DNA from 2 places in the Nitratireductor thuwali genome. Region 1 is predicted to be linked to the other one. Evidence: predicted binding sites of a transcription regulator. Region 1 holds the regulator's gene; the other holds the start of a gene.
What was found. The regulator LexA, encoded in region 1, represses DNA repair genes until DNA is damaged. The targets are predictions, from matches to a motif close to TGTTCNNNNTGTGTTCNG.
Positions count from the first base shown of each region.

Region 2: a site for LexA is predicted at 9,239-9,256, ahead of NTH_RS06055 (ImuA family protein). Genes of this name have one in related genera too.

Region 1 is NZ_CP030941.1:4,017,165-4,033,243, forward strand. It holds gene NTH_RS19470 (replication-associated recombination protein A) at 1-450, shown strand, start outside; gene crcB (fluoride efflux transporter CrcB) at 637-1,014, shown strand; gene NTH_RS19480 (RluA family pseudouridine synthase) at 1,081-2,067, shown strand; gene NTH_RS19485 (ATP12 family chaperone protein) at 2,120-2,911, shown strand; gene NTH_RS19490 (YggT family protein) at 2,934-3,290, opposite strand; gene NTH_RS19495 (sodium:solute symporter family protein) at 3,515-5,326, opposite strand; gene NTH_RS19500 (DUF4212 domain-containing protein) at 5,339-5,605, opposite strand; gene NTH_RS19505 (hypothetical protein) at 5,734-6,441, shown strand; gene gltA (citrate synthase) at 6,552-7,841, opposite strand; gene gltX (glutamate--tRNA ligase) at 8,003-9,430, opposite strand; gene NTH_RS19520 (ComEC/Rec2 family competence protein) at 9,544-11,874, shown strand; gene lexA (transcriptional repressor LexA) at 11,868-12,584, opposite strand; gene glp (gephyrin-like molybdotransferase Glp) at 12,674-13,876, opposite strand; gene moaC (cyclic pyranopterin monophosphate synthase MoaC) at 13,857-14,372, opposite strand; gene trpC (indole-3-glycerol phosphate synthase TrpC) at 14,372-15,187, opposite strand; gene trpD (anthranilate phosphoribosyltransferase) at 15,197-16,079, opposite strand, start outside.
Region 2 is NZ_CP030941.1:1,270,220-1,286,298, forward strand. It holds gene NTH_RS06020 (tripartite tricarboxylate transporter permease) at 1-61, opposite strand, end outside; gene NTH_RS06025 (tripartite tricarboxylate transporter TctB family protein) at 61-525, opposite strand; gene NTH_RS06030 (Bug family tripartite tricarboxylate transporter substrate binding protein) at 582-1,559, opposite strand; gene kdgD (5-dehydro-4-deoxyglucarate dehydratase) at 1,813-2,715, opposite strand; gene NTH_RS06040 (FadR/GntR family transcriptional regulator) at 2,773-3,525, opposite strand; gene NTH_RS06045 (error-prone DNA polymerase) at 3,633-6,956, opposite strand; gene NTH_RS06050 (DNA polymerase Y family protein) at 6,953-8,512, opposite strand; gene NTH_RS06055 (ImuA family protein) at 8,403-9,233, opposite strand; gene NTH_RS23110 (DUF2793 domain-containing protein) at 9,349-10,371, opposite strand; gene NTH_RS06070 (hypothetical protein) at 10,631-10,912, shown strand; gene NTH_RS06075 (YeiH family protein) at 10,947-11,960, opposite strand; gene NTH_RS06080 (NAD(P)/FAD-dependent oxidoreductase) at 12,153-13,439, shown strand; gene NTH_RS06085 (BadF/BadG/BcrA/BcrD ATPase family protein) at 13,449-14,333, opposite strand; gene NTH_RS06090 (ABC transporter substrate-binding protein) at 14,700-15,959, shown strand; gene NTH_RS06095 (carbohydrate ABC transporter permease) at 16,018-16,079, shown strand, end outside.

The sequences.
Region 1 (16,079 bases):
GTCCGCATGGCGGTCGAGGATATCGGCTTGGCCGATCCACAGGCGCTCGCCGTCACCAACGCCGCCAAGGACGCCTATGACTATCTGGGCTCGCCGGAGGGCGAGCTCGCCCTGGCGCAGGCCTGCATCTATCTGGCGACCGCGCCGAAATCGAACGCTGCCTATACGGCCTTCAAGCAGGCGATGGCCGCAGCCAAGGAGAACGGCTCGCTGCTGCCGCCCAAGCACATTCTCAACGCGCCGACCAAGCTGATGAAGCAGACCGGCTATGGCAGCGGCTATCAATACGACCACGACATGCCCGACGCCTTTTCCGGCCAGGATTATTTTCCCGAGGCCATGGGCCGCCAGAAATTCTACGACCCGCCGGAGCGCGGCTTCGAGCGCGAGATCCGCAAGCGGCTGGATTACTGGGCAAAGCTGAGGCGGGAGCGGAGTGGGGAGGAGTAGCGCCCCGGCCAAAGCGCTCGCGGGTGCTGGTTGAGGGCCTCGCGATGCTCTACAGCATCGGCCCGAAAATCAGAATCGATTTTCGGAAAGCACGATGCGTAGATTCAAACTGTTAGAGCGTCCTTTGTGCGTCCGAAAGGACGCACGGCGCTCTAAAAGATTCCGACAAAGGTTCCGGGGATCGGCATGTATCATCTGCTTCTCGTCTGCATCGGCGGCGCACTGGGCGCGGGCCTGCGGCATCTGGGTGTCCAGTGGATCGGCCGTGCTCTCGGCATGTCCTTTCCCTGGGGCACGCTCGCGGTGAATGTCGCCGGCTCCTTCGCCATGGGCCTTTTCATCGAGTATCTGGTGCGCCGCACGGGCGCGCCGGCGGAAATCCGGCTGTTCGTGGCGACGGGCGTGCTCGGCGGATTCACCACATTCTCGGCCTTTTCGCTCGACGTTGCCGTGCTGTGGGAACGCGGCGCGGCTTTTCCCGCACTCGGCTATGTGCTTGCCAGCGTGATTTTCTCGATCCTCGCCCTGTTTGCAGGATTGTGGCTCGCAAGAAGCCTCTGGTGATGCTATCTGCGCCTGACACCGGGGACCATTGTCGATGGCCCCTGGTACTAATTGAAGTCGGGTGACATGGCAGGCGTAGAGCAGATCGAAGTGGACAGCGGCGAGGCGGGCATGCGCCTCGACCGGTGGTTCAAGACACACTATCCGGGCCTCGGCTTTGGCCAGTTGCAGAAGCTGCTGCGCACGGGCCAGGTGCGCGTGGATGGAGGCCGCGCCAAGGCCGACACGCGCGTCCAGCCCGGCCAGACGATCCGCGTTCCCCCGCTTGACGTCGACCGCAAGGGCGGCGGGCCGACGACCATGCGCACCATCCGCGACCAGGGCGACGCGGAAGTCCTGTCGCAGATGCTCATTCATGAGGACCCGAAGGTTTTCGTCTTCAACAAGCCGGCCGGGCTGGCCGTGCAGGGCGGCTCCGGCGTAAGCCGCCATGTCGACGGCATGCTGGAGGCCTGGCGCAACAAGAAGGGCGAGAAGCCGCGCCTGGTGCACCGGCTCGACCGCGACACCTCCGGCGTTCTGGTCGTGGCCCGCACGCGGCTGGCCGCGATGCGCCTGGCCGAATCCTTTCGCGCCCGCGAAACCAAGAAGATCTATTGGGCACTGGTAAAAGGCGTGCCGAAGAAGGCCGAGGACCGGATCTCCACCTGGCTGGTCAGGGAACCGACGCCCGACGGCGACCGCGTGCGGGTCGCCAAGCACGGGGAGCCCGACGCCGACCACGCGATTTCGCACTATCGGGTGGTCGAGCAGGCGGGCATGCAGCTTTCTTGGTTGCACATGGAACCCTTTACCGGCCGCACCCACCAGCTCCGCGTGCATGCCGCGCATATCAAATGTCCCATCATCGGCGATCCGAAATATTTCGAGGCTGACCAGAACTGGGAACTGCCCGGCGGCATGCAGAACCGCCTTCATCTGCACGCCCGCCGCATCATCATCCCGCATCCCGACGGAGGCAAGGTGGACGTGACCGCGCCGATGCCACCGCACATGCAGCAGAGCTGGAACCTTCTGGGCTTTGATGAAGCTCTCGGTGAAGCTGACTTGTAAATAGCCCGGGCCCGTCTGTGGCATCCGGCGCCAGGAAACCTATATCCGACCCATGCGCGATATTCTGAACGATCTCGAAACCGTCAAGCAGCTCTCCGATCCCGATCCGGTGAAGCGGGCGCAGAAACAGATGAAGACGCCGCTGCCGAAGCGCTTCTACAAAAGCGTCGAGGTCGCCGGCGAGGCAGGAACTTGGAAGGTTCTTCTGGACGGCCGCGCCGTGCGCACGCCGGCCGGCAATCATCTGGTGCTGCCCACGGTCAGCGCCGCCCGACTGGTCGCCGACGAATACGACGCGCAGGCGAGCGAGGTCGATCCCATGACCATGCCGGTCACGCGGCTGGTCAACACCGCCATCGACGGCGTGGCGAACGACACCCAGGCAGTGGCCGAGGACATATTGCGCTTTGCCTCCAACGACCTGCTTTGCTACCGTGCGGAAGGGCCGGAGCGGCTCGTTCAATGGGAGGCGGAGGCCTGGGATCCGGTGCTTGACTGGGCCCAAGGCCAGCTCGGCGCACGTTTCGTGCTGGCCGAAGGCGTCATGCATGTGGAGCAGCCCCGCCAGGTGATCGCCGCCTTGGGCGTTTATCTCAAGCCGCGCTGGGAGCCGTTCCGGCTGGCCTCGTTGCATGTGATGACGACACTGACGGGGTCGGCGCTGCTGGCGCTCGCCGTCGAGGCCGGCGCCATCGACGCGGAGGAGGCATGGGCGGCCGCCCATGTGGACGAGGACTGGAACATTTCGCAATGGGGCGAGGATGCGGAGGCCGCCGCGCGCCGCGCCGCCCGCGAGCGCGACATGAAGGGCGCCGCCGCCCTGCTTCAGGCCCTGGACGCCTGAGCGGGGCCCGACCGGACCCCTGCTATTTGCCGAACGCCTGATAGATCATCGCGGCGATCTCGCTTTCCAGCGGGAACGACAGCATGCCCATGACCGAATAGCCCAGAAGCCACGGTATCAGGTAAAAGCGGATCATGAAGAAGAACCAGGCGACGTAGACCGGCACCAGTATATCCACGAGGAAACCGGGCGTGATCGGGCGGAACAGCCGCAGGATCGGATTGGTCACGCGCACGAAGAAGCGCATGAAGAAGAAGTTCGAATCCTCGGGCAGGAAGATGCTCATGGCAGCCCGCCCGATAAGCGTCCACATGATGACGCCCAGAACGTAATCGATGATGATGACCCAGATGGGAAAGGCGGCCAGAGAGCCCTGCATTCACGAATATTCCTGTTCGAGACAGATCCGGGGCGGGAGTTGATCCCGCCCCAGTGCTTCCTATCGCATGTCTAGATCATGATGGCACTTCTTTGGATCGGCCTCATGATGATCTCCCTTGAGGACAGGGCGATCGGATATGGTTTCGTTGCCGGCTTCGCCGGCGACCCCCACCCTCAATCCCTCCCCAGAAAGGGGGAGGGAGGAAGGCGCAGCGCCGCCATCTAGTGCTTGGCGGCCAGGATGGGCGGCCCGACAGGAACGCGGGTATCGTCCACCATGCGCTGGATTTCCTCGTCCGGCGCAGGGGTCATCAGCGTGACCGCCACCATCGAGACCAGGCTTGCCGCCATGCCGACGATGCCGAAGCGCAGGTGATCGAGCCCGAACCACGGCGTGCCGCCCGTATAGACGTAGTAGAGATAGGCAGAACCGGCGAGGAAGCCGACGATCATGCCGGCAACCGCCCCTTGGCGGTTTGCCCGTTTCCACCAAACGCCGAGCACGAGCGGGAAGAACAGGCCCGAGCAGGCGAAGCAGAAGGCCCATGCCACCGCGCCGAGGATGCCGGTTAGCTGCAGCGAGGCGATCAGGGCGCCCGCCGCACCGATGCCAAGCAGCAACACGCGCGCCACGATCAGCCGGACCGAGGTGTCGGCCTTCGGGTCGATCATCTTGTAGTAGAGATCGTGGCTGAGCGCGTTGGCGATGGCCAGAAGCAGGCCGTCGGCGGTCGACATGGCCGCCGCCATGCCGCCAGCGGCAACGAGGCCGGAGATCACATAGGGAAGACCCGCGATCTCGGGCGTGGCCAGGACGACGATGTCCGGCCGCATGAAGAACTCGTTGAGCTGGAGAATGTTGTCGGCATTCTGGTCGACGATGGCAAGGAAGCCCACATTCGACCAGTTCTGGATCCATGCCAGCGAGGCGACCTGGTCGAACGGCTGCCCGATGATGGCCGTCGGCAGGCTGGGATCGAGAAGCTGCAGCTTCGTCAGCGTGGCAAGCGCCGGCGCTGTGAAGTAGAGCAGGAAGATGAAGAGCAGCGACCAGGCGACCGACCGGCGCGCCGAACGCACCGAAGGCGTGGTGAAGTAGCGCATCAGGATGTGCGGCAGCGAAGCCGTGCCCGCCATCATGCAGATCGCCAGCGTGACGAACTTCCACTCCGCGAGCGCGCCAACGGGGGCAATATGCGGCGTCGTCAGTACCGACAGGCCGGGCATTGCCTCGGCCGGCGGGTTGAGCCCGTACTGGGCCTCGAACTGCGTCACCGCCGTCGCAGCCTCGCCATAGGAGAAGTGCGGGATGATGCCGAAGCCCTGCACGTTGGACATCCAGATCACCGGCACCAGATAGGCGATGATGAGGACGATATACTGAGCGACCTGGGTCCAGGTGACGGCGCGCATGCCGCCCAGCATGGAGCAGAGAAGGATGCCGAGCAGCCCGAACCAGACGCCCACCGAGTAGGGGATGTGCAGCACGCGGGCGGCGATGGTGCCGGTTGCGTCGATCTGCGCCGTCACATAGGTGAAGGATGCCACCACCAGCACGATGACCGCGCAGAAGCGGGCGAGATTGCCGCCATAGCGGGTTCCGATGTAATCGGGCACCGTATAGCAGCCGAATTTGCGCAGATAAGGCGCCATCAGCGAGTTGACGAGCACATAGCCGCCCGTCCAGCCGATGATGAAGGCCATGTAGCCATAGCCGCCGAAATAGATGCCGCCTGCCAGCGCCACGAAGGATGCGCCCGACATCCAGTCGGCCGCGGTCGCCATGCCGTTATAGACCGCCGGCACCTGCCGCCCGGCCACGTAGTAGGCGTCGACCTCCATCGTCCGCGAGAGCCAGCCGATGAGCGCGTAGATGGCGATGGTGAACGCCACGAACAGGATGCCGATCGTGTCGGCGCCGACGCCAAGCTGCTCCAATATGGCCATCAGGATGATGAAGCCGAGGAAGCCGCCGGTGTAGATACTGTAAACCCGGCCGATATTGTCCAGGAACTTTCCTTGCATCAATGCCATGACGAGCCCCTCTCAGCTCTCTTCGCCAAAGCCGAATTCGTCGTCGATCGCGTCCTGGCGCCAGTTCTGGAACCAGATGATGACGACGAAAGCGATGAGCGAGCCTTGGGCGATCATGTAGAATCCAAGCGGAAAGCCCAGGAACGTCATGGAATTGAGCGATCCGACCAGCGCTGGGATGATCAGCGAGAAGAACACCCACAGGCCAAGGACGAGAATCGTGAGGTTCCGCGTCTTCTGCCAGTAGCGATCCCGCAGTTCAGTGTTGTCGATGGACATGGTGTCCTCCTCCCCTAGATGTCGTTAGCGACGAAAGTCTCTAACAGCGGCCATTGCGGGCAAGCCGAATCGGACCCACAATGACAGGTGGAGTGTTGGCGATCCGCCGAGCAAAGGGAATTGAGACATTGGTCGTACCCGCCGAACCTGATGCCGCCATGCCCGTAAGCTTCCTCGCAAGGGCCAAAAGGCTGCTCGGCCAGGCCGCGCAGCGCCTGAGCGTGCGTCTGGAACGCGAGCCCCTCGACAGCCTCGACGCGCTTTTGCGCTTCACGCAGACGCGCGCGGCCTTCGTCTCCCAGAAGAAGCTCTATGGCTATCTCAAGGCGCGCATGGGAACCCGCTATCCCTCCATGTTCGAGGACGATGTCTTCGTCGACTCGGTCAATATCGCCAAGCGTCATGTCTTCGCGGCCAGCCTGTCCGACATCACCATCCACACGGTCGCCCGCATAGCCGCGGCCGGCTTGGCGGAACCGCATGCGCGGACGCTGGCGATCCAATGCCATGAGGCGGGCCTGACCGAGAACGCGGAGGAACTGGGCGCTGAACTTGTCGGGCACTACCGCCAGGCCTTCGCGGAGCGGCTCGACAATGTTCATTGGCAGAACTTGGCCGCAGGAGGCGACTGCTTCACCGAAAGTCCCGCCGCCCTTTACCATTGGGCGCCGATCGACGACAGCCTCAAGCGCCACGATCGGGAGATCGTTCAGAACTCTATCCGCTTCGCCTGGGCTGAGGTGATCCGGGACTTTCGCGCCCGCGGCGTTCCCGACGGCATCGCCGCCGACTTTCTGGCGCGCACGGGCGAGATGACGCAGCGGCGGACCGGGTAGAGCAATACCAAAAGACTGAAGCCGGCTTTCTGTCCGCAGTTGCTGAGCGGCCCGCAAGAAAAAGGCCCCGCTTCTCGTGAAACGGGGCCTTGCTTGTGCCGGAGCGGCGATCAGCGCTTGGCGATCGGCACGTAGTCGCGCTGCGTGGCGCCCGTATAGAGCTGGCGGGGCCGGCCGATCTTCTGGCTCGGGTCCTCGATCATTTCCTTCCACTGGGCGATCCAGCCCACCGTGCGCGCCAGCGCGAACAGAACGGTGAACATGGTGGTGGGGAAGCCCAGCGCCTTCAGCGTGATGCCGGAGTAAAAGTCGATATTCGGGTAGAGCTTCTTCTCGATGAAATACTCGTCCGTCAGCGCGATGCGCTCCAGTTCCATGGCGATGTCGAGTTGCGCATCGTCCTTGATGCCGAGCTCGCCCAACACCTCGTGGCAGGTCTTCTGCATGATCTTGGCGCGGGGATCGTAGTTCTTGTAGACCCGGTGCCCGAAGCCCATCAGGCGGAACGGGTCGTTCTTGTCCTTCGCCCGCTCGATATATTCGGGAATGCGATCGACCGTGCCGATCTCGTCCAGCATGTTGAGCGCCGCCTCGTTGGCGCCGCCATGGGCCGGGCCCCACAGGCAGGCAATGCCGGCGGCAATGCAGGCGAACGGGTTCGCACCCGAGGAGCCGGCAAGCCGCACCGTGGAGGTGGAGGCATTCTGCTCGTGGTCGGCATGCAGGATGAAGATGCGCTCCATGGCGCGCGCCAGCACCGGATTGACCTTGTACTCCTCGCACGGCACCGCAAAGCACATATGCAGGAAATTGGCCGCGTAGCTCAATTCGTTGCGCGGATAAACGAAGGGCTGGCCGACGTGGTACTTGTAGGCCATCGCCGCGATCGTCGGCATCTTGGCGATCATCCGCAGGCTAGCCACCATGCGCTGATGGGGATCGGAGATGTCGGTGGAATCGTGATAGAAGGCCGACATGGCGCCGACCACGCCGCACATCACGGCCATGGGATGCGCATCGCGGCGGAAACCGGTGAAGAAGCGGTTCATCTGCTCGTGCACCATCGTGTGGTGCGTCACGCGATAGTCGAAATCATCCTTCTGGGTCTTGGTCGGCAGTTCGCCGTAAAGAAGCAGATAGCAGACTTCCAGAAAATCGCCGTGCTCGGCCAGTTGCTCAATCGGATAACCGCGGTGAAGCAGAATGCCTTCATCGCCGTCAATATAGGTGATCTTGGATTCGCAGCTCGCCGTCGACGTATAGCCGGGATCGTAGGTGAACATCCCGGTGTCCTTGTAGAGCGACGAGATGTTGATGACATCCGGCCCGACCGTGCCGTGCAGAACGTCATATTCCCTGCTTTCTCCTCCGAGTTCCAGCTTTGCATTGGTTTTGGTCATCGCAAACACCTCTCATGTCTTGAAACTCGGGCAGAATTCTTCACCGCACGGGGGAGGCGGCTCGTCCGACGTGGGCATTAGCTATCGCATTTACCAATCGCTGCCAAGCTTGACAAACCGTCAATGCTGCACTGCAGCGACGGAATTTTCGCGCCAAACCCTCATGCCGGCTTTGCCTGGTCCCTTATCCGAGCCAGCGATTCGTCCCGCCCGAGCACCTCCAAGACGTCGAATATGCCGGGCGAGGTGGTGCGGCCGGTCAGCGACGCACGCAGCGGCTGCGCGACCTTGCCCAGCTTGAGCCCTGTTCTGTCGGCAAAGGCCCGCACCGCGGCCTCGCAATCGGCCGCCGACCATGAGGACAGCGCGGCCAATTCATCGGCGAGCTGCGCCAGCATGGCACGCGCGTCGTCATCGAGGAGGGCGCCGGCCTTCTCGTCGAACGAGAGCGGGCGCTCGGCAAACAGAAATCCGGCGCCGTCAACAAGTTCCACCAGTGTCTTCGCCCGCTCCTTCAAGCCCGGCAGCGCCGCTCGGAGCTGTGCCTTTCTCCGCTCGTCCAGTTTCGCCAGGATGATGTTCCCGTCTGTCAGATGGGGCAGCGTCTCCATCAGGATTTCGAACAGCTCGTCGTCCGGCGTATGACGCATATGATGGCCGTTGACCGCCTCGAGCTTCTGGAAGTCGAAGCGCGCCGCGCCCTTGTTGACGTCCTCGATCTCGAACCACTCAATCATCTGCGCCGTCGAGATGATCTCGTCGTCGCCATGGCTCCAGCCGAGCCGCACGAGATAGTTGCGCAGGGCCTCCGGCAGGTAGCCCATGGCCCTGTAGGCTTCGACGCCCAGCGCGCCGTGGCGCTTTGATAGCTTGGCGCCATCGGGGCCGTGAATGAGGGGGATATGCGCCATGACGGGGACGTCCCAGCCCATGGCCTTGTAGATGAGGGCCTGGCGTGCGGCGTTGGTCAGATGATCGTCGCCGCGGATGATGTGGGTGACGCCCATGTCGTGATCGTCGACGACCACGGCGTGCATATAGGTGGGCGAGCCGTCGGAACGCAGGATGATGAAGTCGTCCAGGTCCTTGTTGGGAAAGCGTACCTCGCCCTGCACCTTGTCGTGGATGACGGTGTCGCCCTCGCGCGGCGCCTTGATGCGGATGACCGGCTTGACGTCCTGCGGCGCTTCCGAGGGCGCCTGATCGCGCCATGTGCCGTCATAGCGGGGCGGGCGGCCCTCCGCGCGCGCCTTTTCGCGCATGGCCTCCAGCTCGGCCTGCGAGGCGTAGCAGTAATAGGCCTCGCCCTTCTCCAGAAGTTCGAGGGCCACCTCGCGATGGCGGTCGCCGCGCTCGAACTGCGAGACGGGCTCCCCATCCCACAGCAGGCCCAGCCATGACAGACCGTCGAGTATCGCCGCCGTGGCGGCCTCCGTCGAGCGCTGCCGGTCGGTGTCCTCTATGCGCAGGAGCATCTTGCCGCCGGTATGTCTGGCGTAGAGCCAGTTGAAGAGCGCCGTGCGCGCGCCGCCGATGTGGAGATAGCCGGTGGGCGAGGGGGCGAAGCGGGTGATGACGGGACGGGACATGCTGGTTCCTGAATGTTCGGGTTGCGGCGCGGCTGTGGCCGTCGCGGCTGGAAATCGGCTGCCCGTCATGTAGCATAGGCCGCTTGGGGTGCAAGCCTGCGGGGTGTTCGGGCGTGGCGGACGACAAGGCGGCAGCGGCGGACAGCGAGCGCGGATTGTTCCTGCCGGGAACCGCGCGTCCGCTCGCGCCGCCGGCGCCCGTGCCGGCAGACATGCCCGAACAGCGGCCACAGCTGCCGGCCTTCATTGCCTTCTGGCGGGGGGTTCCCACCGCGATCTCGCGGGACGCGGCGCGCGGCGGGACGTTCCTGTGCCTGCCCGTTCTTCTGGGCGCGGGCGTGGCGGCCTATTTCGCGCTGCCGTGGGAGCCTGAAGCACTGCCGCTGGTGCTCTCGTTATGCCTGCTTCTGGCCGTCACGTTCCTTTCCCGCGATCGTCGCATCCTGCCGTTCATCAGCGGCGCGGTCCTGCTGATCCTGGCCGGCGCCTTGCTGGGCAAGCTCGAAACCTGGCGCTCTTCGACGCCGATGATGGGATCGGACGTGACCACCAGGATCACCGGGCGGCTGGTGAGCCTGGAGCACCAGGCAAGCGGGCGCCTGCGGCTGACGATCGACATTGTGGCGACCGAGCGGCCCCGACTGCGCTATCCGCCCGCCCGCGTGCGGCTAAGCGCCCGCGCGGTGCCGGAGGGCCTTGCCGCCGGCGACGGCATCACCGGGCTTGCCAGCCTGATGAGCCCTTCCGGGCCGGTCCGCCCCGGCGCCTATGACTTTTCCTTCTCAAGCTATTTCAACGGGATAGGAGCGGTCGGCTTCTTCCTGTCCAACCCCGAGCGGGCGGCGGTGGCGGCGGATGACGGCGTGACCGCGGGGCCGGCGCGCTGGCTGCAGGCGGCGCGGGAAGGGCTCGCGGCACGTATCAGGCATGCGGTTCCCGGCGCCGAAGGGCAGGTGGCAGCCGCCATGATCGTCGGTATGCGCGCCGGCATACCGGAGCCTATAAACGAATGGCTGCGGCGCTCCGGTCTTGCCCACATCCTGGCGATATCCGGGCTCCATATGGCTCTGGTGGCCGCTACCGTGATGGCAATGGCGCGGGCGGGCGCGGCCCTCTTCCCGCAATTTGCGCAACGCGTGCCGGTGAAGAAATACGCCGCCGGCGCGGCGCTCGCATTCTGCACGCTCTATCTGTTCTTCTCGGGCTCGGCAGTGGCCGCCCAGCGCAGCTACATCATGCTCGCGGTGATGCTGGCGGCGCTGCTGTTCGATCGCGCCGCCATTACCATGCGCAATCTGGCCATCGCCGCGCTGATCATCATCATCATCTCGCCGCACGAGGTGGTCGGTCCGAGCTTCCAGATGTCGTTCGCCGCCACAGCGGCGCTCATTGCCGCCTATGCCGGCTGGACCGACTGGCGCATGGGCCGGCGGGAACGCGGCCGCGTGCCGCCAGCAGGCCTGGCGCGCAACCTGTTGCGCACAGTGCTCGTTTTCGCCGCAGGGCTCGCAGCGACGTCCGTGATCGCGGGATTGGCGACGACGCTGTTCGGCGCGTGGCATTTCCAGCGCGCTTCGCCGCTGGCACTGCCGGCCAATCTGGCCGCCATGCCGCTTGTCTCGCTTGTGGCGATGCCCGCGGCGGTTCTTGCGATCTTCGCGATGCCCTTCGGCCTCGACGGGTTCTTCCTGTCGATCATGGGACGCGCCATAGCGGCGGTCATCGCCATCGCCGAATGGATATCCGACAGATCCCCCATCGATGCCGTCGGCCTGATGCCGCTTCCGGCGTTTCTGCTGCTGACGGTGGCCTTCGTCGTGGCCGTCCTGTCGACCACGCGCGCAAGGCTGCTGGCCGCGCCGCTGGCGGTCGTCGGCTTCGGGCTTCTTGTCGCGCGCGAGCTGCCCGCCGTGCTGATAAGCGAGGATGGCCGGCTGATGGGGGTGAGGACGGCCGATGGCGGCCTGGCGGTCAACCGCGCCCGGCCCAACGGTTTCACGATGGACGATTGGACCCGTGCCCTGAATGCCAAGATGGTGGTCAAGCCGCTGGTTGCCGGCAAGACCGCTGCGCCCGAGATGAAATCCCGCCAGTTTTCCTGCGTCAACGGGCTCTGTCTTATAGATAACCCGGCTGGGCATCTTATTGCCCACGCCGAGAATGCCGCAGCGGCAAAGCCAGTCTGTGAAACAGCATCCCTAATCGTCGTCGACGACGCAACGGCTTCAAATCTGTGCTCCGGGAGCAAGGCACTCGTCTTCACCAAGCGCGACCTCGCGCTCAGGGGAAGTGCGGCGGTCTGGCTGGCGGGTCCCGGCGAAGCGAGGACCGAATTCGCCCAGGCGATCAGCCAGCCCTATCGGCCCTGGCACACGCAGCGGCAATATTGGCGCGCCGCCCGCGGCCTTCCGCCTTACCGGCGCAAGACAGGCCAGGATCAGTAGCGCCGGATCAGCCCGATAAGCTTGCCCTGAACCTTTACCCGGTCGGGACCGAAGATGCGCGTCTCATAGGCGGGGTTGGCCGCCTCCAGCGCGATCGAGGCGCCCTTGCGGCGGAAGCGCTTGAGGGTCGCCTCCTCCTCGTCGACCAAGGCGACGACGATTTCGCCCGGATTGGCCGTCTGCGTCTCGCGGATGATCACCGTGTCGCCGTCGAAAATGCCGGCCTCGATCATCGAGTCGCCTTTGACCTCGAGCGCGTAGTGTTCGCCGCCCGTCAACATGTCCGGCGGGACGCCGATGGAATGCGTCTGGTGCTGAATGGCCTCGATAGGCACGCCGGCGGCGATCCGGCCCATGACAGGCACGGAGATTACACTGACGTCGTCGTCATTGCTCGCCGAGGGCTTCGGCCGCGAAGATGCGGCGGGCCTGCCAAGGCTGCCCTGGATCACGCTGGGCGAGAACCTGCGCTGGGCGTTGAGTCCCGGAGCGATGGAATCGGGAAGGCGCAGCACCTCCAGCGCCCGGGCGCGGTTCGGCAGGCGGCGGATGAAGCCGCGCTCCTCCAGCGCCGTGATCAGGCGGTGGATGCCCGATTTGGAAGCAAGATCCAGCGCCTCCTTCATCTCGTCGAAGGAGGGCGGAATGCCGGTCTCCTTCAACCGCTCGTGAATGAAGAGCAGCAACTCGTGCTGTTTGCGCGTCAGCATTGTTCCAACCTCGGGAATCAGAAAAACAAAACCAGAACAGACCGTATCTGTTCCATTTGTGTTCCGCAATACCCAAAATACAGGCAGGATTATCGCAGCATCAGCACGCGGCAGCGCTCTCCGGCCGCGCTCGCCGGGGCGCCGGGTTCGCGGATGATAAGGGCGTTGGAGGCGGCCAGGGTCGACAGCATCGACGAATCCTGCACATCGAAGGGCGAGGCCATCAGCCCGTCCTGCCCGGAAATGACCGAGGCGCGCACGTAGTCCTGGCGATGGTCGTTGGCCTTCATCGGTTGGGCAAGAATGGCCGAGCGCAGTTCGGGCAGATAGGTGCGGCCGGAAAACCGGGCGACCAGCGGCCTCAGGAACAGATGCGAACACACGAAGGTCGAGACCGGATTGCCGGGCAGTCCCAGAACCCGCGTTCCGCCGAACCGGCCGAACATCAGCGGCTTTCCAGGTCGCATCGCGATCTTCCAGAAGGCGAGCTCCATGCCTTCGCCGACAAGCACCTCGCGCACCAGATCGTGCTCTCCCACCGAGGCGCCGCCGAGCGTGACGATGATGTCGGCCGCCTCGCCCAGCGCGGCCCGTATGGCGCCGGCGATGGCGGCGCGATCGTCGCCGACGATGCCAAGATCAACGATTTCGGCGCCGTCCGCACGCGCGAGCGCCGCCACGGACAGATTGTTGGATGCCACGATCTGGTCGGGGCCGGGCTCGGTTCCCGGCGGCACGAGTTCGTCGCCCGTGGCGACGATGGCGATCCGCGGACGGCGCACGACCGGCAGGCGGCCATAACCTGCGGCTCCGGCCAGCGAGAGGGCGGCGGGATCGAGGACGCGGCCGGCATCGAGGAGAACGTCGCCTTGCTCGAAATCAAGCCCGGCGCGCCGGATATGGCGGCCGGGCTCCACGCTCTCCCGTGCCTCAACGACATCGCCGTCGGCCTCGGCGTTCTCCTGGATGAGGATTGCATCGGCGCCCTGCGGCATCGGCGCCCCGGTAAAGATGCGCACCGCCTCGCCGGGACCGAGCCTGCCCGCATAGCGCTTGCCGGCGGCGGAAGCTCCGATCAGGCGCAGGCGGGCCGGTGGGTTTGCCAGGTCGGCAGCACGCACCGCATAGCCGTCCATGGCGGAGGCATCGAAGGGAGGCTGGGTGCGCCGCGCGCTCAGCGCCGAAGCCAGGACCCGCCCGGCGGCGGCCGCTATCGGCACGTCCTCGCTGTCCAGCGCGCGCACGCCGTCGAGCATGCGGTCGAGCGCCTCGTCAACCGGCAGGAGCGCCATCGGACCCTTGCTCCCGCCGCCATTCCCCGGATTTTCCGCCGGTCTTGCTGACCAGCCGCACATCGGTGATTTCCATGGATTTGTCGAGCGCCTTGGCCATGTCGTAGATGGTCAGGCAGGCTATGGAGACCGCCGTCAGCGCCTCCATTTCCACGCCCGTCTTTCCGCTTACGCGCACGGTGGCGGTAACGCGCAGCCCGGGCAGCGCCTCGTCCGGAACGATGTCGACCACGACCTGGTTGAGCGCCAGCGGGTGGCACAGGGGGATCAGCTCGTGGGTCTTCTTGGCGGCCATGATGCCGGCGATGCGGGCTGTGGCGATCACGTCGCCCTTCTTGGCGTTGCCCACCAGGATGGCTTCCAGCGTCGCCGGGCTCATCGACACCGCGCCTTCGGCAACGGCTACGCGTACGGTCTCCGCCTTCGCGCCGACGTCGACCATGCGGGCTTCGCCGCCGGTTCCCAGATGCGTAAGCCTTTCACTCTCGCCTGCCATTATTCGGCAGCCTGCGTGCCCGTCTCGCGGCCCAGAAGCGCCCGCGTGGCGGCGGCGACGTCGTTGTGGCGCATGAGGCTTTCGCCGACGAGGAAGGTTCCGATGCCGGCCTTAAGAAGCCGCAGGCAATCCTCATGGGTGAAGATGCCGCTTTCGCCGACGATCAGGCGGTCGTCCGGGACCATGGGTGCAAGGCGCTCGGAAGTTTCAAGCGCGGTCTCAAAGGTCCGCAGGTTGCGGTTGTTGATGCCGATCAGCGGCGAATCCAGGCGAAGCGCGCGCTCGAGCTCCGGTTCGTCGTGAACCTCGATCAGGACATCCATGCCAAGCGCGAAAGCGGTCTCCTCAAGTGCCTTCGCCTCGTCGTCGGCAACGCTCGCCATGATGACAAGAATTGCGTCGGCGCCCCAGGAGCGGGCCTCGTAGACCTGGTAAGGCTCGAACATGAAGTCCTTGCGCAGCACCGGCAGGCCGCAGGCCGCGCGTGCGGCGGTCAGGAATTCTGGCGCGCCCTGAAAGGAAGGTGCGTCCGTAAGGATCGAAAGACAGGCCGCGCCGCCCGCCTCATAGGCCCTGGCCAGGGCGGGCGGATCGAAATCGGCCCGGATGAGCCCCTTTGAGGGGCTGGCCTTCTTGACCTCGGCGATCAGCGCGAGACCGCCGGCCGCGCGCCGGGTCCGCAGGGCTTCGAAGAAGCCGCGCGCAGGGGCGGCATCGCGTGCGCGCGCCTTGATCTCGTTCTCCGGCACCGCCGCCTTGGCCGCGGCGATCTCGCCGCGCTTATAGGCCTCGATCTTGCGCAGAATATCGACCATGGCCCTACCTTACGCCCGCCGGTTGGAGATTTCGACCAGCTTTTCCAGCCTTGCCAGCGCCGAGCCGCTGTCGATCGACCGGGCGGCCAGTTGCACACCTTCCGTGATGCTGCCCGCCTTGCCGGCCACCACCAGGGCGCCGCCGGCGTTGAGAACAGCGATGTCGCGGTAGGCGTTCTGCGCGCCTTCCAGCACGGCCCGCAGCGCCCGGGCGTTGTGCTGTGCATCGCCGCCCCTGATCTCGTCGATCGAGACGCGCGCAAGCCCCGCTTCCTCCGGCGTCAGTTCGAAGCAGCGCACGAGACCGTCCTCGAGGGCGGCAATCTGGGTCGTGCCCGTGGTCGACATCTCGTCGAGGCCGTCGCCGTGCACCACCCACGCTCTTTCGGCGCCCTGCTGCTTGAGCACATGGGCCAGCGGCTCGACCCACTCTTCGGCGAACACGCCGACGAGCTGGCGCTTGACGCTGGCCGGATTGGAAAGCGGGCCGAGCAGATTGAAGATCGTTCGCGTGCCCAGCTCCACCCGCATCGGGCCGACATGGCGCATGGCCGAATGGTGGGCCGGCGCGAACATGAAGCCGAGGCCGGCCTCGCGCACGCAGGCGGAGATCGCCTCGGGCCCGATCTCGATATTGACCCCGAGGGCAGCCAGACTGTCGGCCGCGCCCGAACGCGAGGAAAGCGCACGATTGCCGTGCTTGGCCACGGGAACGCCCGCGCCGGCCACGATGAAGGCGGCGCAGGTCGACACGTTGTAGGTCCCCGAGGAGTCGCCCCCGGTGCCGACGATGTCGACGGCGCCTTCCGGCGCATCGACCGGCAGCATCTTCGCCCGCATTGTCTCTACGGCGCCGCTTATTTCGTCCACGGTCTCGCCGCGCACCCTCAGC
Region 2 (16,079 bases), 2.7 Mb from region 1:
CCAGGACGTCGGGGCGCGCGAGCGTCGCAAATCCCTGAAGCAGATCGAGAAGGAAATCCATCAGATGACATCCAGAAGGGTTGGCAGCCGGACCCCGAACACCAGCGCGAACAGGCCGTAGAACACGATGGCTACGGCGATCGCATAAAGCAGCCGCAAAACGGGCCGGCCCTGCTGGTAGCGGAAGATGTGGAACAGGAACAACACGTAGAGGAGCGTTGCCAGGCTGTAGCCGAGCGGCTTGAAGACGGCGATATAGACCGCCGTTGCCACGACGGCGGCCACCGGCTGCAGGAAGGATCCGGCCTCGCTGGTTTCATCGGAGGCAAGATCGCGCCAGATGATGTGAGCGAGCGCGACATACATGAGGAGCGACGCCAGCAGCGGCAGGAAGCGAGGCCCGACGAGGCCCTCGCTGAACTGCGGCGTGATCTGGAACGTCGCCGCGACGTAGATCGTCGTCAAAAGGAAAAGGAAAACCGGCAGCAGGAGCCGGCTCCTCCAACGTTGCTGTTGCACGGCCATCGCTATCCTCCCGTGAAGCGCCGGCGGGCGTTGTCCCGCCAGCGCTCTCATCGCGGCTACCTCTTGATGACACCTTCCTCGACCAGCATGTCCATCTGATTAAACAGGGCTTTGCTGGTCTCTTCGGCCCACTGGGTGACCTCGTCCGTGCCGAGCCAATCGGGCGTCACGCCGACGCTTGCGACCCAGGTCTGGAACTCGTCGCTTTCCAGCGCCTCCTTGTAGGCGTGCTCCAAGGCCTCGACCGCCTCGTCAGGGGTGCCGGCCGGCGCGGCAAACACGATGAAGCTGCCCATGCGCAGATCGAGCCCGGCTTCCTTGGCGGTCGGCACGGTGTTGAAGGTGGGGTTGGTGGTCTCGGAGAACTCGAGGATGCCGCGCACATCTCCACTTTCCAGCAGCGGCGCGAAATCGCCGAGACTGGTGGCCACCACATCGACCTCGTCGTTGAGGATGGCTTCCTTCTGCGGCGCCGCACCGCCCGGATAGGCGATGATCTTGAACTCCGCACCCGTCTCGTCCTGAAGCTGCAGGATCGCCAGATGCAGGCGGGAGCCGATATTCTGGATGCCGATCTTCACGGTACCAGGGGCCTCCTTCGCAGCGGCGATGAGGTCGTCGATGGTCTCATAAGGCGTATCGGAGCCGACGATGATGGCATCGGGTTCGCTCGTGACGCGGGCGATGAGCTTGAGCTTGTCCATCTTGTAGCTGGGCAGCAGGCCCTGCCAGGGCACGGTCACCACGCTGTCATAGGTCAGCGCGCCGATCGTATAGCCATCGGGCCGCGCGTTCATGACCTGGGAAACGCCGGTGGCGCTGATGCCGCCCTCGATGTTTTCCACATACATGGAAGCGCCGATGTTCTTCTCGGCGATCAAGGTCAGCTTACGCACGATGCCGTCGGTGCCGCCGCCGGCCCCCCACGGCACGATGACGCGGATATCCTTCTCCGGATAGTCGGCCATCGCCGCCGAGGGCATGAGCGCGCCCATGGCGCCGGCTGCCAGCAGTGTCAGAAATTTCTTGTACATTCTCTCTCTCCCTGGATTGCAGTTCGCAGTTGTTTTCGGGCGCGCCGCAGCCCCGCGGTCTGGCGCCTGCAGGTCGGAAATCCTGTGCGCTGAGCCAACCGACTCCGGCCTGCGCCGGATTCCTGGTCGACCGCCCTCGGGACCGCCCTCCTCCTCTCCGCCGAAGGAAACCACCTCCGGCGGCGCATGACGGCGCCATGGCAGGCGCCGGAAAGCTCTCGCCGGGCGCCCGCCAATGAGCGCCGCGTGCTCATCACGCCGCCCGCTCGACAAGGGCGCGCAGCATTCCGGTTTCCTCGTCCGTCAGGTTCGTCAGCGGCGGGCGGACCGGGCCGGGGCCGTATCCGGCAATCCCCACGCCGGCCTTGATGGCGGAGACGGCGTAACCCGGCTGCCGGTCGCGAAGCGCGGCGAAGGGGAAGAAGAAATCCGTCAGGATCTGCCGCATCGTCGCCGCATCGCCATCCCGCAGCGCGTTGAAGAAACGGACGGCGAGCGCCGGCACGAAATTGAACACGGCAGAGGAATAGGTGGTGACGCCGGCGCCGTTATAGGCTTCGGCGAAAAGTTCATGCGTCGGCATGCCGCCGATGAAGCACAGCCGGTCGCCGAGCGTGGCGGTGACGTGGCGCACGAGATCGGTCCTGCCGGTGCCGTCCTTGAAGCCGATGAGGTTGGGGCAGGCATCGGCCAGGCGCTGCAACGTCTCGACCTCGAACACGCAGTTGTCGCGGTTATAGACGATGACGCCGAGATCGGTGGCCCCGCAAACCGCCGCCACATGGTCGAACAGGCCTTCCTGCGGCGCATTGATCAGATATTGCGGCAGGAGGAGCAGACCGTCGGCGCCGGCCTTTTCCGCCCCGCGCGCTATCTCCTTCGCCATTTCGGTACCATAGCCGCATCCGCAGATGATGGGCACGTCGCCGGCCGCCTCCTTGGCGGCGGCAACGACCGCAACGACCTCCTGCGGCGATAGCGAAAAGAACTCGCCCGTGCCGCCGGCGGCAAAAAGGGCCGAGGCCTCGAAACCCGACAGCCATGCCACATGCCGGCGGTAACTTTCCAGGTTCAGCGAGTGATCCTCGTTGAAATGAGTGACGGGAAAGGAAAGCAGGCCGGAGGAGATGCGCGACTGGATTTCGGTGGGCGTCATAAAAGCTGATCCTGAACTATTGTGGAGCCAAGTCATATGATGACTTGGCTCCACTCGTCAAGATGACTTCTCCCCCTCCGGCGCATTGATGGGCCGGCTGAGCACGCGATAGCGCTGGAGAGAGCCGCCCAGATGCACGCGCATGGCATCCCGCGCAGCCTCGGGATCACGGGCATAGATGGCCTCGGCGACGGCCAGATGCTCGCCATGAAGCTGCGCGTCGCGATTGGCCCGCAGATCGTTCGCCGGGCCGAAATCCTTCAGCTTGGAGCGCGGGATCGTGCGGCGCCCGAGATGGGCCAGGAACTCCTCGAAACGCGCATTATTGGTCGCCCGCGCGATCGCCATATGAAACTCGAAATCAGCCTGCTCGGTCGGCGCGCCTGCCGACATCAGCCTTCCGAATGCCTCGAGCTGCGCCTGGATCTCCGCTTCCTGGGCGGGAGAGCAGCGCTCCGCCGCAAGGCCGGCCGCCTCGATCTCGACGGAAGCACGAAGTTCAAGCTCTTCAATGATATCGGATATCTTCTTGTTGATCCGGGTCAGCAACTGCAGGCCCGGAACCGTGCTGGGCGGGTCGACCACGAAGACGCCGACACCATGGCGGGATTCCACCAGCCCGTCGGCGCGCAACGCGGCAATCGCCTCGCGTATGACGGTCCGGCTGACGCCGAAGCGGTCGACAAGCTCGGGCTCCGTCGGCAATTTGTCGCCGACCCGGTAGATGGCGCCGGAGATTTCCTCGCGAAGCGCTTCCGCGACCCCGGCTGAAAGGCTTTTCCTTGCCCGTTTCGATACGGCAGCTTCCATTTGCCTTCGATGCTCCTTGCCTGGACCCGAACGGTGTGCCGGCGCCTGCCGGCCATCAGCGCGATTCTTAGACTATGGCGAGAAGAGCGCAAGTGATATGATGACTATCAATGAAAGTCCCGCGATTTCGGCATGACGCGCACATTGCGCGGGTGGCCGTGGCGGTTTGCCGGCTGGGGGGTCGGCGCCTCGCCGGCGTCTACGGCCGACAGCCGGTCGAGCTCGCCCGTCCTGTCATGGACGGCGGTTGCCATCAGGTGCACCACGTTTTGCTTGCTTTTTTGCACCCGTCCTTCCACCAGCGCCAGCCGCGCAGACATGATCGGCCGGCGATAACGCTCGAAACGGCGCGCCCAGATGAGCGCGTTGGCAATGCCCGTCTCGTCCTCCAGCGTCATGAAGATGGCCTTGCCGTTGCCCGGCCGCTGGCGCACCAGGACGATGCCCGCGACACGCGCCCAGGCGCCATCGGGAAGAGCCGACAGGCCCGCGCAACTGACGATGCCCTCGCGCTCGAAAAACGACCGCAGGAACTGCATCGGATGGGCCTTCAGCGAAAGCCGGATCGTCTGGTAATCGGCGACCACATGCTCCGACAGCGCCATGTCGGGCAGTCTCACATCTTCTTCGCTTGCCAATTCCCGCTCGTCGGCGGCGGCGAAAAGCGGCAGCGGCGCGTCGTCGGGCAGGCGCCTGACCTGCCAAAGCGCCTCCCGCCGGTCGAGCCCGACAGACCGCATCGCATCGGCATCCGCCAGAAGCCGCAGCGCCCGGTGCGGCAGGCGGGTGCGGCGCCACAGATCCTCGACGCTTTCATAGCCGCCGCCCCGCAAGGCGGTCAGCTTGCCGGCCCAGTCGTCGTGGAACCCGTCGATCTGCCGGAAGCCGAGGCGCAATGCGCAAGGCCCGCCGCCGCGCGGCTCCAGCGTGTTGTCGAGGGCGCTTTCATTGATGTCGACCGCCCGCACCTCGACATCATGCTCCCGCGCGTCGCGGACGATCTGGGCGGGCGCATAAAATCCCATGGGCTGGGAATTCAGGAGCGCGCAGGCAAAGACCTCCGGATGATGGCACTTGATCCAGGACGAGACATAGACGAGCTTGGCGAAGGATGCGGCGTGACTTTCGGGAAAGCCATATTCGCCGAAACCCTTGATCTGATTGAAGCAGCGTTCGGCGAACTCGCGCTTGTAGCCGCGCTGGACCATCCGCTCCACCATCATTTTCTCGAATTTTCCGATGGTGCCGTTGTTGCGGAAGGTGGCCATCGCCTTGCGAAGCTGATTGGCTTCCGCGTCGGAAAACTCCGCTGCCACCATGGCGATCTTCATTGCCTGTTCCTGGAACAGGGGAACGCCCAGCGTCCGTATCAGGACATTGCGCAACTCGTCCGGGTCGTGCGGTGGCGCGGGCGAAGGATAATCCGGCTCATCCCCATCCCGCCGGCGCAGATAGGGATGAACCATATCGCCCTGGATGGGGCCGGGCCGCACGATCGCCACCTGGATGACCAGATCATAAAAAGTTTTCGGTTTCAGGCGCGGCAGCATGTTGATCTGGGCCCGGCTTTCCACCTGAAAGACGCCGATGGAATCGCCGCGCTGCAGCATCCGATAGACTTCCCGGTCTTCCTGCTCGACCGTGGCGAGATCGAGCGACCGGCCGTAATGGGCCTGGATCAGGTCGAACGCCTTGCGGATGCAGGTCAGCATGCCGAGCGCCAGGACATCCACCTTCATCATGCCGAGCCGGTCGATATCGTCCTTGTCCCACTCGATGAAGGTGCGCTCTTCCATGGCGGCATTGCCGATCGGCACCATCTCGTCGAGCCTGCCGCGCGCCAGCACGAAGCCGCCGACATGCTGGGAAAGATGGCGGGGAAAGCCAAGAAGCCTTGCGGCGAAATCCGCCGCCCGGCGGATGGCCGGGTTGGCGGGGTCGAGCCCTGCCTCGCTGATACGGTTGTCCGGCAGCGTATCGCTCCCCCAGCTTCCCCATACGGTGCCGGCGATCCGCGCCGTCACGTCCTCGCTCAGCCCCAGCGCCTTGCCGACCTCGCGGATGGCGCTCTTGGGCCGGTAATGAATGACGGTGGCGGCGATGCCGGCGCGGTGCCGGCCGTAACGGCGATAGATATACTGGATCACCTCCTCGCGCCGCTCATGCTCGAAATCGACGTCGATATCGGGCGGCTCCTTGCGCTCGTCGGAAATGAAGCGGGCAAAGAGAAGCTCGTGCTCGGCCGGATCGACGGCGGTGATGCCGAGCGCATAGCACACCGCCGAATTGGCCGCAGAGCCGCGCCCCTGGCATAGAATCCCGTTGTTCTCGGCAAACTGGACGATGTCGTAGATCGTGAGGAAATAGCGCGCATATTCAAGCTTGCCGATGAGGGCGAGTTCTTCCTTCAGGAGCCGCCTCACTTTGTCGGGAATGCCTTGCGGATAGCGCATCTCCGCCCGCCGCCAGGTCAGTTCCTCAAGCCAGTCCTCCGGTGTCCGGCCGGGGGGTATCGGCTCGTCCGGATACTCGTATTTGAGTTCGCCCAGCGAAAAATCGACGCGCTGCAACAGATATTGCGTCTCCGCGATCGCTTCGGGACAATCGCGGAAAAGCCGGACCATTTCCTCGGGGGTCTTGAGATGGCGTTCGGCATTGGCAAGAAGGAGCCGGCCGGCGCTTTCGATGGTTGTTCCCTCCCGAATGCAGGTCAGGATGTCCTGGAGATCGCGCTGCTCGGCAGCGTGGTAGAGCGCGTCGTTGACGGCCAGAAGCGGCACGCCGGCCGATCCCGCAACGGCCTTCAGCCGCGCCAGCCGCCGCCGGTCGCCACCTTGGTGAAGCATCGGCGCTGCAAGCCAAACCGCGCCCGGCGCCGCGTCTCCCAGATTTTTCAGGAGCCCGCCCATGCCCTCAATGTCCAGCCCCGGCATGACGGCAAGCAGCAGCGAGCGGCAATGGGAAAGAAGATCGTCGAGGCGCAGGATGCAGTCCGCCTTCTCCGCCCGAAGATTGCCGAGCGTCAAAAGACGGCAGAGCGTTGCCCACCCTTCCCTGTTCTCCGGATAGGCGAGGATATCCGGCGTGCCGTCGCAAAAGACGAGGCGGGCGCCGACGGCAAGCTTGAACCGGCGGGCCCTCTCCCGCACCGCCTCCAGCGTGAACGGAAAGGCCTCGCTGTCCGGATGCTCGATCCAGACATATTCACCGGGACCCGAGCCTTCGCGCATCTTTTCCGCGGGCAGTTCCCCGCCCTTCAGATCCTCGAGCGCGCCATAGGCCCGGACCACGCCGGCCACCGTGTTCCGGTCCGCAATGCCGATGCCGGTATGGCCCAGAAGCAGCGCCGCCAGCACCATCTCCTGCGGATGGGAAGCCCCGCGCAGGAAGGAGAAATTCGTCGCCGCCGCCAGTTCGCCATAGCCCTTCATGCGAACAACCCATGGATATACCAGCGGATTTCTCCGACCTCCCGCCCGTAAAGGCCGCAGCGAAACAGCCAGAAGCGATGGCCCTGCGTATCCTCGACACGGTAGTAGTCGCGAGTCTGGCCCGGCTCCTTCCGCCACCATTCCGGCGCGATGCGCTCGGGCCCTTCCGCGCGGGCGATCTCGTGCAGCACCCGGCGCCAGCGAAACCTGAGCGGCGGACCGTCGGGCACCATGGCCACCGTCTCGACCGGCTGGGCGGGGCAGAGCATCAGGAGCGGGCGCAGCGGCGGCTCGCCGGGTAAAGCCTCGGGCCATCCGCTTTTCCACGGCATAGCGGAAATCGCCGGCACATGGCGCGCAGCGCGTTCGGGAACATGGCTTTCTTCCGGCAGGAAACACTCGACCGCAGCGGGTCCGTAGCGCGCCGTCAGCCTGTCGATGAGATCGGCGACCGCCTCCTCTTCGGCGTGCTCGCGTTCGAAATGGACCTGCGCCGGCGCGGCCTCCTCCATCCCGAATGCCGACAGCCTTATCATGTCGAAGCCGAAACCGGGATCGAGCGGATCGGCCAGCGCTTCGAGGCGCGTCGTGAAGAGACGCTTGAGCGCCGTCCGGTCGCGCAGGGGACGCCCGGAAAGCGCCTGGATGCGCCGGGTCGCCCCATCGGCGCGGAAGAAGACCGCCTCGAACCGGCGCCCGCCCTTTCCATATTTCTCAAGGGTCTCGCACAGATCGCGCGAAAGTGCGTCGAAAGCGGCGGCAATGTCTTCGGCAAGCCCGATGGGATCGGCAAAGCGCTGCTCGGCGCTGAACTCGGGTATCGGGCGGCGGGGCGAAAGGGGCCGGTCAACCTCTCCCAGAATGCCGGAAAGCCGCTCGATCATGTCGACGCCGAAGCGGGCGGCCAGCGGCTTGCGGGGACGTTCAGCCAGATCGGCGATCCTGGCAAGGCCGGCGCGCCGCAGGGCGACCATCCTGTCCTGATCGAGTTGCAGAGCGCCGACGGGAAGAGACGCGCAAGCCCGTTTTTCCTCTCCCCTGGCGACAAGGCCCTGCCCGCCGAAGCGCGCCAGGGTGCGGGCGCAATCCGTGGTGCTGGCGATCACCGTCCGGACCGAAAGGCCGAAGCCTTTCAGGCGGCTGCGCAGATCGGCCATCAGCGCGGCCTCGCCTCCGAAAAGATGGGCCGATCCGGAAATCTCCAGCGTCAGGCCATCCGGCAAATCCTCGGCGACCACGGGCGTATAGCGATCGCACCAGTCGGCGACATGGGCAAGAAGGGCCTGAACCGCCTCCGGCTGGTGTTCGTGGGCGTCGATATCCGGCACCCGCGCGCGCGCATCCGCCAGCGCAAGGCCCGCCTTCAATCCAAGCGATGCCGCGCGGCGGTCCACGGCGGCCACCCGCATCGCGTTGTTGTGGCGCGTCGTCACCACCGTCGGCCGTTCACCCGGCGCGGCGCCATTCTTCCTTGCCAGACGATGTAGCCGGTCGGTCGGGAGATAGGGAAACCACAGGGCGAGATAGCGCCGGTTCCCTGAAAAGCTGTGCGTCACGGTCCCACTCCAGTCGCCAGCGCTGGCCGGCCGATCCGGCGCGGTGGCGTAAAAGCGCGATGTCGAAGGCCGCCAGGCCCGGGGCGTTGGCTTCAAGGGCGCGCGAGGGGGCGGAACGGATTTGCCACCGGGTCGTCGCCGCGCTCCCTTCCGCCTGCGGGCAAATCCGCAGGAGAAACACCGGCACGCCGCTTTTTTCCGCTGCCAGCGACAATCGGCGCGTGGCAGTCAGGTCGAGTATCTTCGGGCTGCCCGGTATTTCGACGACCACCGCGCCAAGCGCCTTGCAGCCGATCGCCTCCATGCCGGCACGCAGGATCTCGGTCGCATCCTTGAGCCGGATATGGATGAGCCGGCCCGGCGGCATGCCCATTTCGCGCAGGCCATGCGGATAAAGCTTGCCGGATTCCATCTCGCCATAGACCTGCCTGATCCACACGACCCCGTGCCGGCGCGCCGCAGCCGGTGCCCTGGCGCCGGCGCCATGGGCTCGCCGGGTGGCGCTTATGCACAGGCCCGCGCAAAACCCCGCCGCCGCAGCCGCATCGGGCTGGCCGGCAGCGATAATCTCGTGCAACGCGCCGCGTTGAAGCCCGCCGCCCAACGCCCTGTCCGGCCCGTTCGCGCCAAGCGCAAACCGGCTCTCCGCGCTTGCGGGCACGGCGGGTTGGACGGCATCGATAACCTTCCGCAGCGCATGGATATGGCGTCTCGCATCCATGGCTATGTTCCTATTTTGTTCCATTAAGACTCAGGAGAAACCGAGAGTCAACGGCTCCTTTCCCCTCCATAAGCCGGACAGCAGGGAGCGGGTCGAAGCCCGCCCCCTGCCGCAATCATGCCCCCGGCTGTGAAGCGGCAACGCCTTCAAGGGCATCGAGCCTTTGCAGCACATGATCGAGCACGGCCTGGTGGATCACCGCGAAACGGTCATAGGCCACGCTTTGCGGTTTCAGCTCCGCGCCCGGCCTAAGCCGCCGCTCCGCCCTCGCCCCACCGTCCTGGTCCGTGGTTTCGATCGTCTCGTAATCGTCCGGCCCATAGCCCCAATGCACCATGCGCGGGTCGATCTCCGCCACCTCCTCCGCGATGAAGCCGTACCAGCTCCAGCCCGGATTGTCGGAAGCGGCCAGCGAGCGGTAACGCACGGGCTTGACCCCCATCAGCGCCATTGCCCGCGATATCTCCAGCGCCTGGACGTCCGTCTTGTAGCGGGCGCTCGACGTCACCCGCAAAAGGTTGTGCCCATCGGCGCTGTCGAGATAGGCGTTGGCCGCGTTCGCGGTCGTTCCTATGCCGGGGAAACGAACCGAACTGTCGGTGTGAACGGCCAGCGCCGTGCCCCAAGCCGCGCCGTCCGGGCTCACCTTCACCGAAAAATCGTCGCTGCCGGCAGTTCCCATCTCGGCCCGGCCGGACCAGCCGGTCTGGAACAGGAGGCTGGCGGTATCGCCGGCCGCGTTCTTGTTGATCTTGAGCTGATGCCCGGCGCCGGCATTGTTGAGCAGCGTCGCCGGCGAGGAGACGGCAAGCCGGTTGGTTGCATCGGCATCGGCCGAAATTCCCAGCGTCTCCACCCGCTCGAAAATATCGATCCACGCCGAACCGTCGAAAACGCGCAGTCGCGCCGCGTCCTGCACCCAAACGCGCCAGCCCGCCGAGGGCGCGAAGAAAGCCCACGCCCCATCCTGATAGGCGGCCAGATCACCTTCCCGTCCGGCCCACGCGCCCGAAGCCGGGCCGGCCACGATATAGGATTCGCCTTCGGCCGGCTCGGCCGGCGGCGCCGCCAACGTATCGCTGGCGGCGTTCGCCTGCACCAGCGCATCGAGCATCCGCACCGCCTCATTGTGGGTCACGTGCTTCTGAGCCTGCGATGGAAGTATGTAGGGGAGTAAAAGAGAGGGAGAGTTTTGCATGGTCAGCTATCCTGCTTGAGTTGCGCAGGAGGAAGAATACCGCCGCCCGGAAGACCGTGGATAAATCAGGGCAAAGACGCGCTACCAAAGCCGCCGCCCGTGCGCTACCGGCAGCGAAAACACGTGCAATGGCGAAAATCTTCTGTATATAGCCGCAGGCTTGCTATGCAGCTTTGGTCGAGCCGAAGGAACGGGTTGTATGAGACTGCTGTTGGCCTGTCTGGCACTTTTCCTGAGCACCGCTGCATCGTCGGCGGAAAAGTTCGAGATATCGATCTTCAAGAAGAATTATCGGCTGTCGGCATTCTATGCTTTCGACGCCGCTCCGGAGACCTGTGGCGAAGCCGCGATCATTTTCCGCGCCTGCGGGCGCACATTCTATGCATGCGGGCGGGAGGCCGCGCAGGCCATGGAGCGCGCGGCCATGGGCTCCTATTCCGTTCGCGCCGTTTCGCGGCCCGGCAGCCCGCAGCTATGCTGATCTCTCGATGTCCATCGCGTGAGGCGCAAGGCATTCAACCGAGATAGGCAAGGCCTGCCAGCACCCAGGCCGCCAGCAGCACCGTTTCCAGCACGATCATCAGGGCCGGCAGAACACCGACCTCGCCGAGCGATTGCAGCGAGGTCTTGACGCCAAGCGCGGCGATGGCGGTGACCAGGCACCAGCGCGATGCGTCGACTAGGACGGCGTTCACGGCTTCGGGCAGCGGCATGAAGCTGTTGAGGAGCACCAGCGCGACGAAGCCGATCACGAAGCCCGGCAGCGGCAGGCGCGGCAATCTGCCGGCGCCAGCCGCAACGCCCCCGCTTTGCCGCCAGACGAAGCCCAGCACCAGCACCACGGGGACAAGCAGCACGACGCGGAACAGCTTGACTACCGTCGAGACATTGCCTGTCTCCTCGGAGACCGAGTAGCCCGCCCCGACCACCTGCGCCACATCGTGGATCGTGCCGCCGAGAAACAGCCCGGCCTCGTTGTCGGACAGGCCCAGGGCCTGCGCCAGGATCGGATAGGCAATCATCGATATGGTGGAAAGAGTGGTAACGGTGATGACGACGAATATCGTGTTGCGCTCATGATCCTTGTCGCGCGGCATGATCGCCGCCACGGCCAGCGCGGCGGAAGCGCCGCAGATGCCGACGGAGGCGCCGCTCAAGACGCCGAGCCGGCGGCCGGCGCGCGTGAAGCGGCCGAGCGCATAGCCGAACAGGATGGTGACGAGAACGCCGAGCGCCACCCACACGACGGCGAACGCGCCAAGTCCGGAAATCTGATCGAGCGTGATGCGCAGCCCCAAAAGCGCGACGCCGACACGCAGCACCGTGCTCGACGCAAATCCGATCCCTGGCGCCGTCTTCACGTCATCGGCTAGAAAATGCACCGCCATGCCGATGAGCAGGGCGAACAGCATTTGCGGCGCGCCATAGTGATCCGCCAGGAACTGCGCGGCGGCGGCAATGACCAGGCAGACCAGCAGTCCCGGAAAGGCTGATTTCACGCCGGCGATGGAATGGGTCGGCTGGGCCAAGGTTGGAAATCCTTTACGTCACGCTGATCATCGACAGGAATGCACGTCCCGACAGCCCCGGCAATTGGCACAGCCACCGCTAAATGGAAAACCACTTGCCGCCGATCTTCATCCCGCGCGCCTCTTGACGCTGCGGCCGGCCCTCTGATGAAGATGCCGGAGCCGCCGCAATCTTTTTCAGCCGGAGCATGTATGACGAAGCTCGACCAAGCCGCTGACAGTCTTTGGGCGGCAACTGCCCCCGCACCAGCGCCAACCGCCTCCCTGACAGGTGACCTGCAAGCCGACGTCGTCGTCGTCGGCGGCGGCTTCACCGGACTTTCGGCGGCACTGCACCTGGCGGAAGCAGGCGCAAGGGTGGCGGTGCTCGAAGCGCACGAGATCGGCCATGGCGGGTCGGGACGGAATGTTGGCCTGGTCAATGCGGGCATGTGGGTCCTTCCCGACGACCTGCCGGCGACGCTCGGCGAACCCTATGGGGAACGCCTGCTGGAACTCCTGGGCGACGCGCCGAAACTGGTTTTCGCCCTGGCGAAGAAGCACGCCATGGACTGCGAGGCGGTCAGCACCGGCACGCTTCATTGCGCCGCTGGCCGGGCGGGCCTGCGCCAGCTCGAAATCCGCGCCGGGCAATGGTGCCGCCGCGGTGCGCCGGTGCGCTTGCTCTCGGCGCGTGAAACCGCCGACAAGACGGGCACGGAGGTCTTTTCGGGTGCCCTGCTCGACGAACGCGCCGGCACGATCCAGCCGCTTGGCTATGCACGCGGACTGGCGGCGGCTGCATTGACGGCAGGTGCCGGGATATTCACCCGTTCACCGGTCGAGCGCGTGGAAGAGGACGGCAACCGTTGGCGGGCCGTCACGGCGGGGGGCAGCATCGCGGCGGACTGGGTCATCGCCGCCACCAACGCCTATACCACCCGTCTTTGGCCGCAACTGCGCGAGGAACTCGTGCACCTGCCCTATTTCAATTTCGCCACCGAGCCGCTTCCCCCGGAGGCGCTGCCGGCCATCCTGCCCGAAAGGCAGGGCGCCTGGGACACCAACAAGGTGCTCACGTCCTTCCGTCTGGATCGCAGCGGCCGCCTGGTGCTTGGCAGCGTCGGCGCGCTTTCGGGCACGGGCAGGTCCGTTCATCAGGCCTGGGCGCGGCGCGCCATGACGCGCATGTTCCCCATGCTGAAAGATGTCGGCTTTCAGCAGGGATGGCACGGTATGATCGGCATGACCGACGATCACCTCCCGAAGTTCCATCGCCTCGACCGCCGCATCGTCGGCTTCAGCGGCTATAATGGCCGGGGCATCGCGCCGGGCACGGCGTTCGGCAAGATCCTGGCCGAACATATCGGCGGCAGGATCGGCGAAAGCGACCTTCCGCTCCCGGTCACCTTGCCCGTGCCGCAGCGCCTGCGGGCGATACGAGAGGCGGGCATAGAGTGGGGCGCGCAGGCGATCCACCTGATGCGGATGCTCGGGTAAGGGCGCAGCTCAAGACCGGGCCGCGCTCCATGCGCCGGTAAACCGCTCCACCGCAATTGCCATCGCGCCGTCCAGCGCGCTGCCTTGCGCGGGATGCAGCATGGCCTTGAGACTTTCGGCCAGAAATGGGGTATAGGGCGCGGCAAGGCCGCCCAGCATGCATATGCGGCGGCAATCGCGCGGCATCACCGCCCTCAGCGACGCCTCGATGGCGGCCACACCTTCACCGACGATTTCAAGCGCTATCGGATCGCCGGCCTCCGCCGCCTGGAATATCTGTGGGGCGAAGGCCGCGAATTCGGAAGGTTTGACGGAATGGGCGAAGGAGACGATCTCCTGCGCCTCGCCATCGAAACGCTTCAGGACCGCATCGGTCAGCGCGGAGCCGGAGCCCACGCCGTCATGGGCAAGGAGCGTGCGCTCCAGAAGGGCGCGGCCGAGCCGTGCCCCGCTCGCCTGATCGCCGATGAGAAAGCCCCATCCGCCGACAAGGCGCACCGCATTGCCGTCGCGTGCGCCGAAGACCGAGCCGGTGCCGACGATCGCCGCAGCACCGTCATGCGGGCCGAGCGCGCCGCGAACCGCGATCTCCGCATCCCAGAGCACCATGCTCTCGGCGAATGGCAGACGGCGGCGAAGCCGTTCGCCATAATCGCCGACATTGACCCCGGCCAGCCCGATCACCGCTTTCGCGTCCGACAGCGCATCGGGCGCGAGGCCCGCCGCCCCGGCGGCCAGTTCGGCTGCTTCGATCACGTTGAAGGCGGCCCTGTCGGGATCCGTCATCGCATTGGCAGGCCCGCTTTGGCCGCTGCCAATCACGGCGCCCGAGGGATCGGCGATGCGCGCGCGGCATCCCGTCCCTCCCCCGTCTACCGCCACCAGGTATCGCAAATCTCCCTCCATGCAACTCGTACAGATACCAATAGCAGGCCACTACGAGATGCCGTCCTGCTGGCTTCAAAACAAAGCACTGTTTATCATGAATAAAAATTTCAGTCTGGATTCTCCAGAAAAAATGGTATTGACTTGGTTCTGTCCAATGACCTGAATAGGCGTCAGCCATTCGCGCCGGGAGCGGGGGAAAATCGTCAGCGGGAAAAGAACATAGCCGACAGTCCGGGCGAAGGGCCAGAGGGCACGTTCCGCCAATTGTATTTTGACGGCCAGGGTATACGCTGAACGACATGTCCGCCCCCTGTCACGGGACGGTTTCAGACGGGAACGGGCGTCCCAGACGCCCAATAGGGAGAATGAAGAATGAAACGGGCGCATCTATCGATTCTACTCATGGCCTCCACCGTGCTCGGCATGTCCGGCGCGGCCCAGGCCCAGGACGTGACGCTGACCATCGAGAGCTGGCGCAACGACGATTTGGCGATCTGGCAGGAGAAACTGATCCCCGCCTTCGAAGCCCAGCATCCGGGCATCAATGTCGAGTTCTCGCCTTCGGCACCGACCGAATACAACGCCGCGCTCAACGCCAAGCTCGAGGCGGGCTCGGCCGGCGACCTCATCACCTGCCGGCCGTTCGACGCGTCGCTGGAACTCTACAAGAAGGGCCAGCTTGCCGACCTCAGCGATCTTGAAGGCATGCGGAACTTCTCCGACGTCGCCAAGTCGGCCTGGCAGACCGACGACGGCTCCGCCACCTTCTGCGTGCCGATGGCCTCGGTCATCCACGGCTTCATCTACAACAAGGACGCCTTCGAGGAACTCGGCATCGAGCCGCCGGCCACCGAGGAAGAGTTCTTCGCCGTGCTCGACAAGATCAAGGAAGACGGCACCTATATCCCGATGGCCATGGGCACCAAGGATCTATGGGAAGCGGCGACCATGGGCTACCAGAATATCGGCCCCAACTACTGGAAAGGCGAGGAAGGCCGTCTGGCGCTCATCAAGGGCGAGCAGAAGCTGACCGACGAGCCATGGGTCGCGCCTTTTGAAACGCTGGCGCGCTGGCGTGACTATCTGGGCGACGGCTTCGAAGCCCAGTCCTATCCCGACAGCCAGAACCTGTTCACGCTCGGCCGCGCGGCGATCTATCCCGCCGGTTCGTGGGAAATCTCCGTCTTCAACGAGCAGGCCGATTTCGAGATGGGCGCTTTCCCGCCGCCGGTTCAGGCCGAAGGCGACACCTGCTACATCTCCGACCACACCGACATCGCCATGGGCATGAACGCCGATACGGAGCATCCCGAGGAAGCCAGGACCTTCCTCAACTGGGTCGCCTCGGACGAATTCGCCACGATCTACGCAAATGCCTTGCCGGGCTTCTTCAGCCTCTCCTCCACGCCGGTCGAGATGGAAGACCCGCTGGCCAGGGAATTCGTTTCCTGGCGCGAGAAGTGCGAGCCGACCATCCGCTCGACATACCAGATCCTGTCGCGCGGAACGCCCAACCTCGAAAACGAGACCTGGGTCGCGGCCGCCAATGTGATCAACGGCACCGAAACGCCCGAGGAAGCGGCCAAGCGCCTGCAGGAAGGCCTGGCAAGCTGGTACGAGCCGCAGCAATAGCGGACGATCGATCGGGGGTCGCCGGGCGCGGCCCCCGATTTGAACAATCGGGGGAACCATGGCAGCCGCTAAGAAGCCGGTCCGCTGGCATATTGCCGTTTTTCTGGCTCCGGCCGTCCT